2 linked regions of the Salipiger sp. CCB-MM3 genome follow. The protein of the gene in region 1 binds, or shares a complex with, the protein of each later gene. Links are inferred from orthologs where the notes say so. Each region holds a gene or a part of one and is shown on either strand. Other genes may lie near its edges.

The links.
Region 2: the proteins of AYJ57_RS04725 (region 1) and xseA are in contact, whole or in part, in a cryo-EM structure (PDB 8TXR), measured with the Escherichia coli proteins. The link is inferred for Salipiger sp. CCB-MM3 from one-to-one orthologs.

Annotation. Positions count from the first base shown.
Region 1 is NZ_CP014595.1:965,338-968,579, forward strand. The notes cover bases 204-3,134. They hold AYJ57_RS04725 (exodeoxyribonuclease VII small subunit), read right to left. Parts: upstream 1,825-3,134; coding sequence 1,582-1,824; downstream 204-1,581. Other genes in these bases: dxs (1-deoxy-D-xylulose-5-phosphate synthase), read right to left, coding at 204-688; AYJ57_RS04720 (polyprenyl synthetase family protein), read right to left, coding at 706-1,575; AYJ57_RS04730 (histone deacetylase family protein), read right to left, coding at 1,821-2,747; AYJ57_RS04735 (response regulator), read right to left, coding at 2,832-3,134. In the rest of the region: more of dxs, read right to left, coding at 1-203; more of AYJ57_RS04735, read right to left, coding at 3,135-3,242. UniProt on the Escherichia coli protein: Bidirectionally degrades single-stranded DNA into large acid-insoluble oligonucleotides, which are then degraded further into small acid-soluble oligonucleotides.
Region 2 is NZ_CP014595.1:2,361,990-2,365,195, forward strand. The notes cover bases 263-3,157. They hold xseA (exodeoxyribonuclease VII large subunit), read left to right. Parts: upstream 263-900; coding sequence 901-2,415; downstream 2,416-3,157. Other genes in these bases: AYJ57_RS11445 (DUF6639 family protein), read left to right, coding at 263-799; AYJ57_RS11455 (hypothetical protein), read right to left, coding at 2,492-2,884; AYJ57_RS11460 (lytic transglycosylase domain-containing protein), read right to left, coding at 3,075-3,157. Also shown: more of AYJ57_RS11445, read left to right, coding at 107-262; more of AYJ57_RS11460, read right to left, coding at 3,158-3,206. UniProt on the Escherichia coli protein: Bidirectionally degrades single-stranded DNA into large acid-insoluble oligonucleotides, which are then degraded further into small acid-soluble oligonucleotides.

The sequences.
Region 1 (3,242 bases):
CCCCTTCCCGAAACGGCGGCGGCAGCAGGCTCACCGCGCCCTTGGCGGCGGCCTTGAGATCGTGGAACGGCGCCTCGGCATAGAGGCGGCTGAGATAGGAGGACATGGCGCCGGTGGGCGGCGCGATGGACATCTCGTTGTCGTTGAGGATGACAATCAGCCGCTTGCCCAGATGCCCGGCGTTGTTCATCGCCTCATAGGCCATGCCCGCCGACATCGACCCGTCGCCAATCACCGCGATGGCATCGCCGAGGCCGGTCTCGCAGGCGCCGCCCAGTTCGCGCGCCATGGCAAAGCCGAGCGCGGCGCTGATCGAGGTCGAGCTGTGGCCCGCGCCGAAGGGATCATAGGGGCTTTCGGAGCGTTTGGCGAAGCCCGAAAGACCCTCTTTCATGCGCAGCGTGCGGATGCGGTCACGGCGTCCAGTGAGGATCTTATGCGGGTAGCACTGGTGCGAGACGTCCCAGATCAGCTTGTCGCGCGGCGTGTCAAAGACTGCGTGCAGCGCAACGGTCAGTTCCACCACACCCAGCCCCGCACCGAGGTGACCGCCCGTTTCGGACACAGCCGAAATGGTTTCGGCGCGCAATTCATGCGCCAGCCGGTGCAGCTCGTCGTCGGAAAGCCGCTTGAGATCAGCAGGAGTTGCCACGCGGTCGAGAACGGGCGTTTCGGGGCGGGAGGACATAGGGTGCACCTCTGGCGTCAATTGCTGCGGGAGATAACGAAGCGGGCTGCAGCCCGCAAGTTTTCCGCCCGGTCTGCATAGGGAGATAGTGCGTCACAGGCCTCGTCCACCAGATCCTGCGCGCGGCGCTTGGCGGCCTCCAGCCCAAGCAGCGACACGAAAGTGGCCTTGCCACGGCCCGCGTCCTTGCCGACGGCCTTGCCCATCATCGCGGCATCGCCCTCGACATCCAGAATGTCATCGGCGATCTGGAAGGCCAGCCCGAGCCGGTCGGCATAGGCCGAGACCGGCGCCGGGTCGACCTCTGCCAGCCGCGCGCCAGCCTCGGCGGACCAGCGGATCAGCGCCCCGGTCTTGCCGGCCTGCAGCGCGGTGATCTGCGCCAGATCGAGCGGCACATCGGTGCGTTCGGCGGCCATGTCGAGCGCCTGCCCCTTCACCATGCCACGCGCGCCCGCAGCGCGGGCCAGCGACAGCACCAGATCGGCGCGCACCTCGCCCGAGGGATGGCAGCGCGGATCGCTGACCAGCTCGAAGCCAAGCGACTGCAGCGCGTCGCCCGCCAGAACCGCGGTGGCCTCATCCCATTTGCGATGCACCGTGGGCAGGCCGCGGCGCAGGTCGTCGTCATCCATGCAGGGCAGATCGTCATGCACCAGCGAATAGGCATGCACCGCCTCGATGGCGCAGGCGGGCCAGATGGCATGGCCCTCGGGCACGCCATGCAGCCGCGCGCTCTCGAGCACCAGATAGCCGCGCAGCGCCTTGCCGCCGCGGGTGGCATAGCCCATGGCCTCGACAACCGGCAGCGCGTCATGCTCGTCCAGAACGGCCTCGAGATGCGCCGCGACCGACGCCGCGGCGCTGACTAGGGATTCGGCAAACATCGAGGCTCAGAGCCCTTCGACAGGCTTGGTACCCGCGGGCTCGCCATTCGCGTCGAGGGTGATCGCGGCGACCTTTTCCTCGGCTGCCTTGAGCTTTTCCTCGCAATGTTTCCGCAGCTCGCTGCCGCGCTGGTAGAGCGTGATCGACTCCTCCAACGGCACCTCGCCGCGCTCGAGCTGGGTCACCACCTGCTCGAGCTCGCCCATTGCCTGTTCAAAGCTCATCTCCGCGACGGGGGTCTCACTCATCTGCCTGCCTCGATCAATTCTTGTACATGCGCCCGGGCCGAGTCCGCGAGCGCGCGCAGATCATAGCCACCTTCGAGAACCGAGACCACCCGCCCCCGCGCGCTGCCCTGCGCGGCGCGGCACAGCTGCTGTGTGATCCAGCGAAAGTCTTCTTCGGTCCAGTTCAGCTCGGCCAGCGGATCGTCGGCATGGGCATCAAACCCCGCTGAGATGATGACCAGCTCCGGCTCGAAGGCCGCGAGCCGGGGGAAGACCTGTTCGGTGTAAGCGGCGCGCATCTCGGCCCCGCCGCTGCCCGGCGGCAGCGGGATGTTGAGCACATTGTCGTGACCCCCGCGCTCGGCCGCGGCCCCGGTGCCGGGCCAGAGCGGATATTGCTGCGAGCTGATCAGCAGCGCGCGGGGCTCGTCCCAGAGCAGCGCCTGCGTGCCATTGCCATGGTGCACGTCGAAATCCACCACGGCCACGCGATCGAGACCATGCCGGTCGAGCGCGTGTTTGGCGGCGATGGCGGCGTTGCCGAAAAGACAAAAGCCCATGGGCGTCTCGGCCTCGGCATGGTGCCCCGGCGGGCGGGTGGCACAGAACGCATTGCGCGCCTCACCCGCCATCACCGCATCCACCGCGCGCACGGCGGCGCCGACCGCGCGGCGCGCCGCCTCCATCGAACGTGGCGAAAGCCATGTATCCTCGTCGAGCCGGTGCAGGCCACTGCCCGGCACCTCCGCGACCAGACGGTCGAGGTAGCGCTGCGGATGGGCGCGCAGGATGTCGCGATCCTCGCAGCGCGGCGCGGCAAGGCGCAGCAGGTCGAGCCCCTGCAGCCCGTGCAGGACGTGATCGAGCCGGGCCACCTGTTCGGGGTGGCCCTCTGGCGTCAGGTGGTCAAGACAGTCGGCATGGGTGATCAGTGCGGTGCCCATCGCAGCCCTCCTCCGGTTGCAAATTCACCGCAGGAGACCGCGATTCCCCAGTCAGAACAAGGGGGCCAGCAAAAGAGAGGGGCGTCAGTCCGGCGCCAGCATGTAGCCCGCGCCGCGCACCGTCTGCAGGTAGCGCGGCTGTTTCGGATCGCTTTCGATCTTGCGGCGCAGGCGGGTGATTTGCACATCCACCGCGCGTTCCTGCGCCTGCCCTTTGTCGCGGCCCAGTTCCTCAACCAGCTTCGTGCGGCTCAGCGCCTCCCCCGGCTTGGCCGAGAAGATGCGCATGAGCTGGCTTTCCGTTGCGGTCAGTCGCACCAGATCGTCACCGCGCCACATCTCGCCCCGCTCGATATCATAGCGGATGGGGCCGAGCGTCAGCAGCTTGGGCTGGGCGGCATCGGTCACGATGGTTTCCGGCATCCGCCGCAGGATGGCGTTGATCCGCAGCAAAAGCTCCTTCGGCTCGAAGGGCTTGGCGAGGTAATCGTCCGC
Region 2 (3,206 bases), 1.4 Mb from region 1 along the record:
CGGTGATCCCCCTTGCGATGATCCCCCTACGTTGATCCCCGTCACTCCGGTGGCACTCCGCAGGTGCTAGCTTGCCTTTCCATCACGGCAGTCGGAGGTGGCGATCATGCGCAGGCTGGCAAAACATCGGTGGATCGTGGCGCTTGCGCTCGGGGTGTCCGCGCTGCTGCCCATCACGCTCTGGGCCGAGCCCATGCCCTGCCCAGATGCCGGTTTCAGGGTTGAGGCCGAAACTGCGGCCACGCGCGCGCTGCTCTGCGAGGCCGCCGTCGCGGCGCGAGAGCAGCTTGGTATTTGCGGACTGAGGCAGTCCCGGCCCATCGATCTCGTCACGGCCCCCACGCTCGAGCATGAGATCGGGCGCTGCCTTGCCTCCTACGATTGCACGCTGGAGCGCATTCGGATCATCGAGCCGGACCTCTTGCGCGCGAACCTGCTGCCGGATGATCCCTATGCCGGGCTGCCCGACGATGTGATCTTCCGCTCACTGCTGACCCATGAGCTGGCCCATGCGCTGGTCGAGCAGCACACCTCAGGGCGCAAGATCGCGCTGGTCGATCACGAATATATCGCCAATGCGCTGGAGCTGATGGCGCTGCCGCCGGAGCATCGCGCAACGCTGCTGAACGCTGCGGGGCTCACGCCGCCGGTGTCTGCGGGCGTCATCGACATCCTGATCTACGGGCTGGCGCCCCGCCGCTTCGCCGCCGCTGCGTACCTCTATCTTGAAGAGCACGGCTGCGAGACCGTCCGAGCGATCCTCGATGGCAGCGCCTCCTTCGACCGTGGTGAGCCCTAGTCCCTCGCGCGCCGCCCCGCCTCGCACCGTGCTTCGGGCAGCGGCTTTCCCTCGGCGGCGCGCGCCGTTACTCTGCGCCCAAGACGAGCAGGACGAGCAGCATGGATCTTTTCGAGGACGACAGCCCCGCGGGCACCCCGGGGGGTGACGGCGAGGGCAATACGCCGGAATTCACCGTTTCCGAGCTTTCGGGGGCGGTCAAACGGGTGATCGAGGGCGAGTTCGGCTTCGTCCGGGTGCGCGGCGAGCTGGGGCGAATCTCGCGCCCGCGCTCGGGGCATCTCTACCTCGATCTCAAGGACGACAAGTCGGTGATCTCGGGGATCGTCTGGCGCGGCGTCGCGAGCAAGCTCGACATGCAGCCCGAGGAAGGCATGGAGGTCATCGCCACTGGGCGGCTGACCACTTACCCCGGGCAGTCGCGCTATCAGATCATCATCGAGGACATGCGGCCTGCCGGGCTCGGCGCGCTGATGGCCATGCTGGAAAAGCGCAAGGCGCAGCTGCAAGCCGAAGGGCTCTTTGCCCCCGAGCGCAAGCGCCCGCTGCCCTTCCTGCCCGAGATCATCGGTGTGGTGACCTCGCCCTCCGGGGCGGTGATCCGCGACATCCTGCACCGCCTGCGCGAGCGTTTCCCGCGCAAGGTGCTGATCTGGCCGGTCGCGGTGCAGGGCAAAAACTGCGCGCCGGAGGTGGCCCGCGCCATCGAGGGCTTCAACAAGCTTACCCCCGGCGGCGCGCTGCCGCGGCCCGACCTGCTGATCGTGGCGCGTGGGGGCGGCTCGGTCGAGGACCTTTGGGGCTTCAACGAAGAGATCGTGGCCCGCGCCGCCGCCGCCTCGCAGATCCCGCTGATCTCCGCCGTGGGGCATGAGACCGACACCACGCTGATCGATTTCGTCTCGGACAAGCGCGCACCCACCCCCACCGCCGCCGCCGAGATCGCCGTGCCGGTGCGGATGGACCTGCTGGCCCGTGCCGCCGAGGCGCAGCTGCGGCTGACCCGGGCGCAAACCCACCGGCTCGAGGTGCGCGGCCAGCGGCTGCGCGATCTGGCGCGCGGCCTGCCACGCCCCGAGATGCTGCTCGATCAGCCGCGCCAGAGGCTCGATCTGCTGGCCGACCGGCTGCCGCAGGCGCTGATCCGCGGCGTCGACCGGCGCCGTCTGGCGCTGTCGCAACCAGCCGGGGCGCTGCGCCCCGGGCTGCTCACGCGGATGATGGCGACACGGGCCGAGGCGCTGGGGCGCCGCGCCGACCGGCTGTCGCTCCGTCCCATCCAGCGCGAGATCGCCCTCGGTGGCGACCGGCTGAAGGCTCTGGGCAAGCGGCTCGAAGATGCCGGTGCGCGCCGGGTCGAGGAGCCGCGGGCCAAGCTCGACGGGCTGGAGCGGCTGCTGCAGACCCTGAGCTACAAGGGCACGCTGGCGCGCGGCTACGCGGTGGTGCGCGGCGAGGGCGGGCAGGTTCTGACAACCTCCGCCGCCGCCAAAGAAGCCGCCGGGCTGGAGATCGAATTTGCCGACGGGCGAATGAAGATCGGCGGCGGCGCGGCGACGCCAACCAAGGCCAAGAAAGCCGCGCAGAAGAAACCGGAGCAGGGCAGCCTGTTCTGAGGGCGTCAGGGGGCGCTGCCCCCTCGCCCTTCGGGCTCACCCCCGGCGTATTTTCAAAGAGAAGAAGCGGCGGAGGTCAGGCGCCGACTTCGGGGCCGAGGCAGAGCATCGGCTCGTCGTTCTGCTGCGCCTCGTAGAGCACCGTGTTCCCGGGGTCGTTCTCGAACACCGCGCGCAGCCCGCTGCCTTCTCGGTAGAAGCTCCAGCATTGCGGCATGGGCGCGTCCTCATAGACGAAGCAGATCATCTGCCCCTCTTGATACCAGCTGCCGTCCTTGCACTGACCGTCGATAAAGGACCAGCGCACCTGCCTGTCCGGCAGATATTCCTCGACCCCATAGGCCGTTCCGCCGCGCCCGAAGTAGAGCGTCTTGCCGGTGACATAGGCTTCGAACTCGGCGCCGGTCATCGGTTGGGCGGCGGCGAGCGGGCTGGCCAGTAGGGCGAGGAGGCATGCGAGGCGGATCATGTCAGCAGCCTGCCAGAGCGCGGCGGGCGGGGGAAGGGCGGGCGGCCGGTTCGGCTGTCCGCTGCCGAGGGTCGCGTGGGCGGCGGATTGCGAGGATGCGGCGTTGAAAGTTGGGAATGTGTCAGGTATTGGCCGTTTTGGTGGAGAAATTTCGCCACGGTGATCGCTTTAGGCCAAGTCATCGGCGGGCCTAGCGGTTCTTGTAGACCGCGCAGATACATCCCGATTGCCTCAGTTTTGCGCAAAGCTGCTGCGCCTCACCGCGTCCGTTGCGCCCAAGGCGGGCCATCCAATAGCCGCCGCGGGGGCTGGCGCGGCTTTT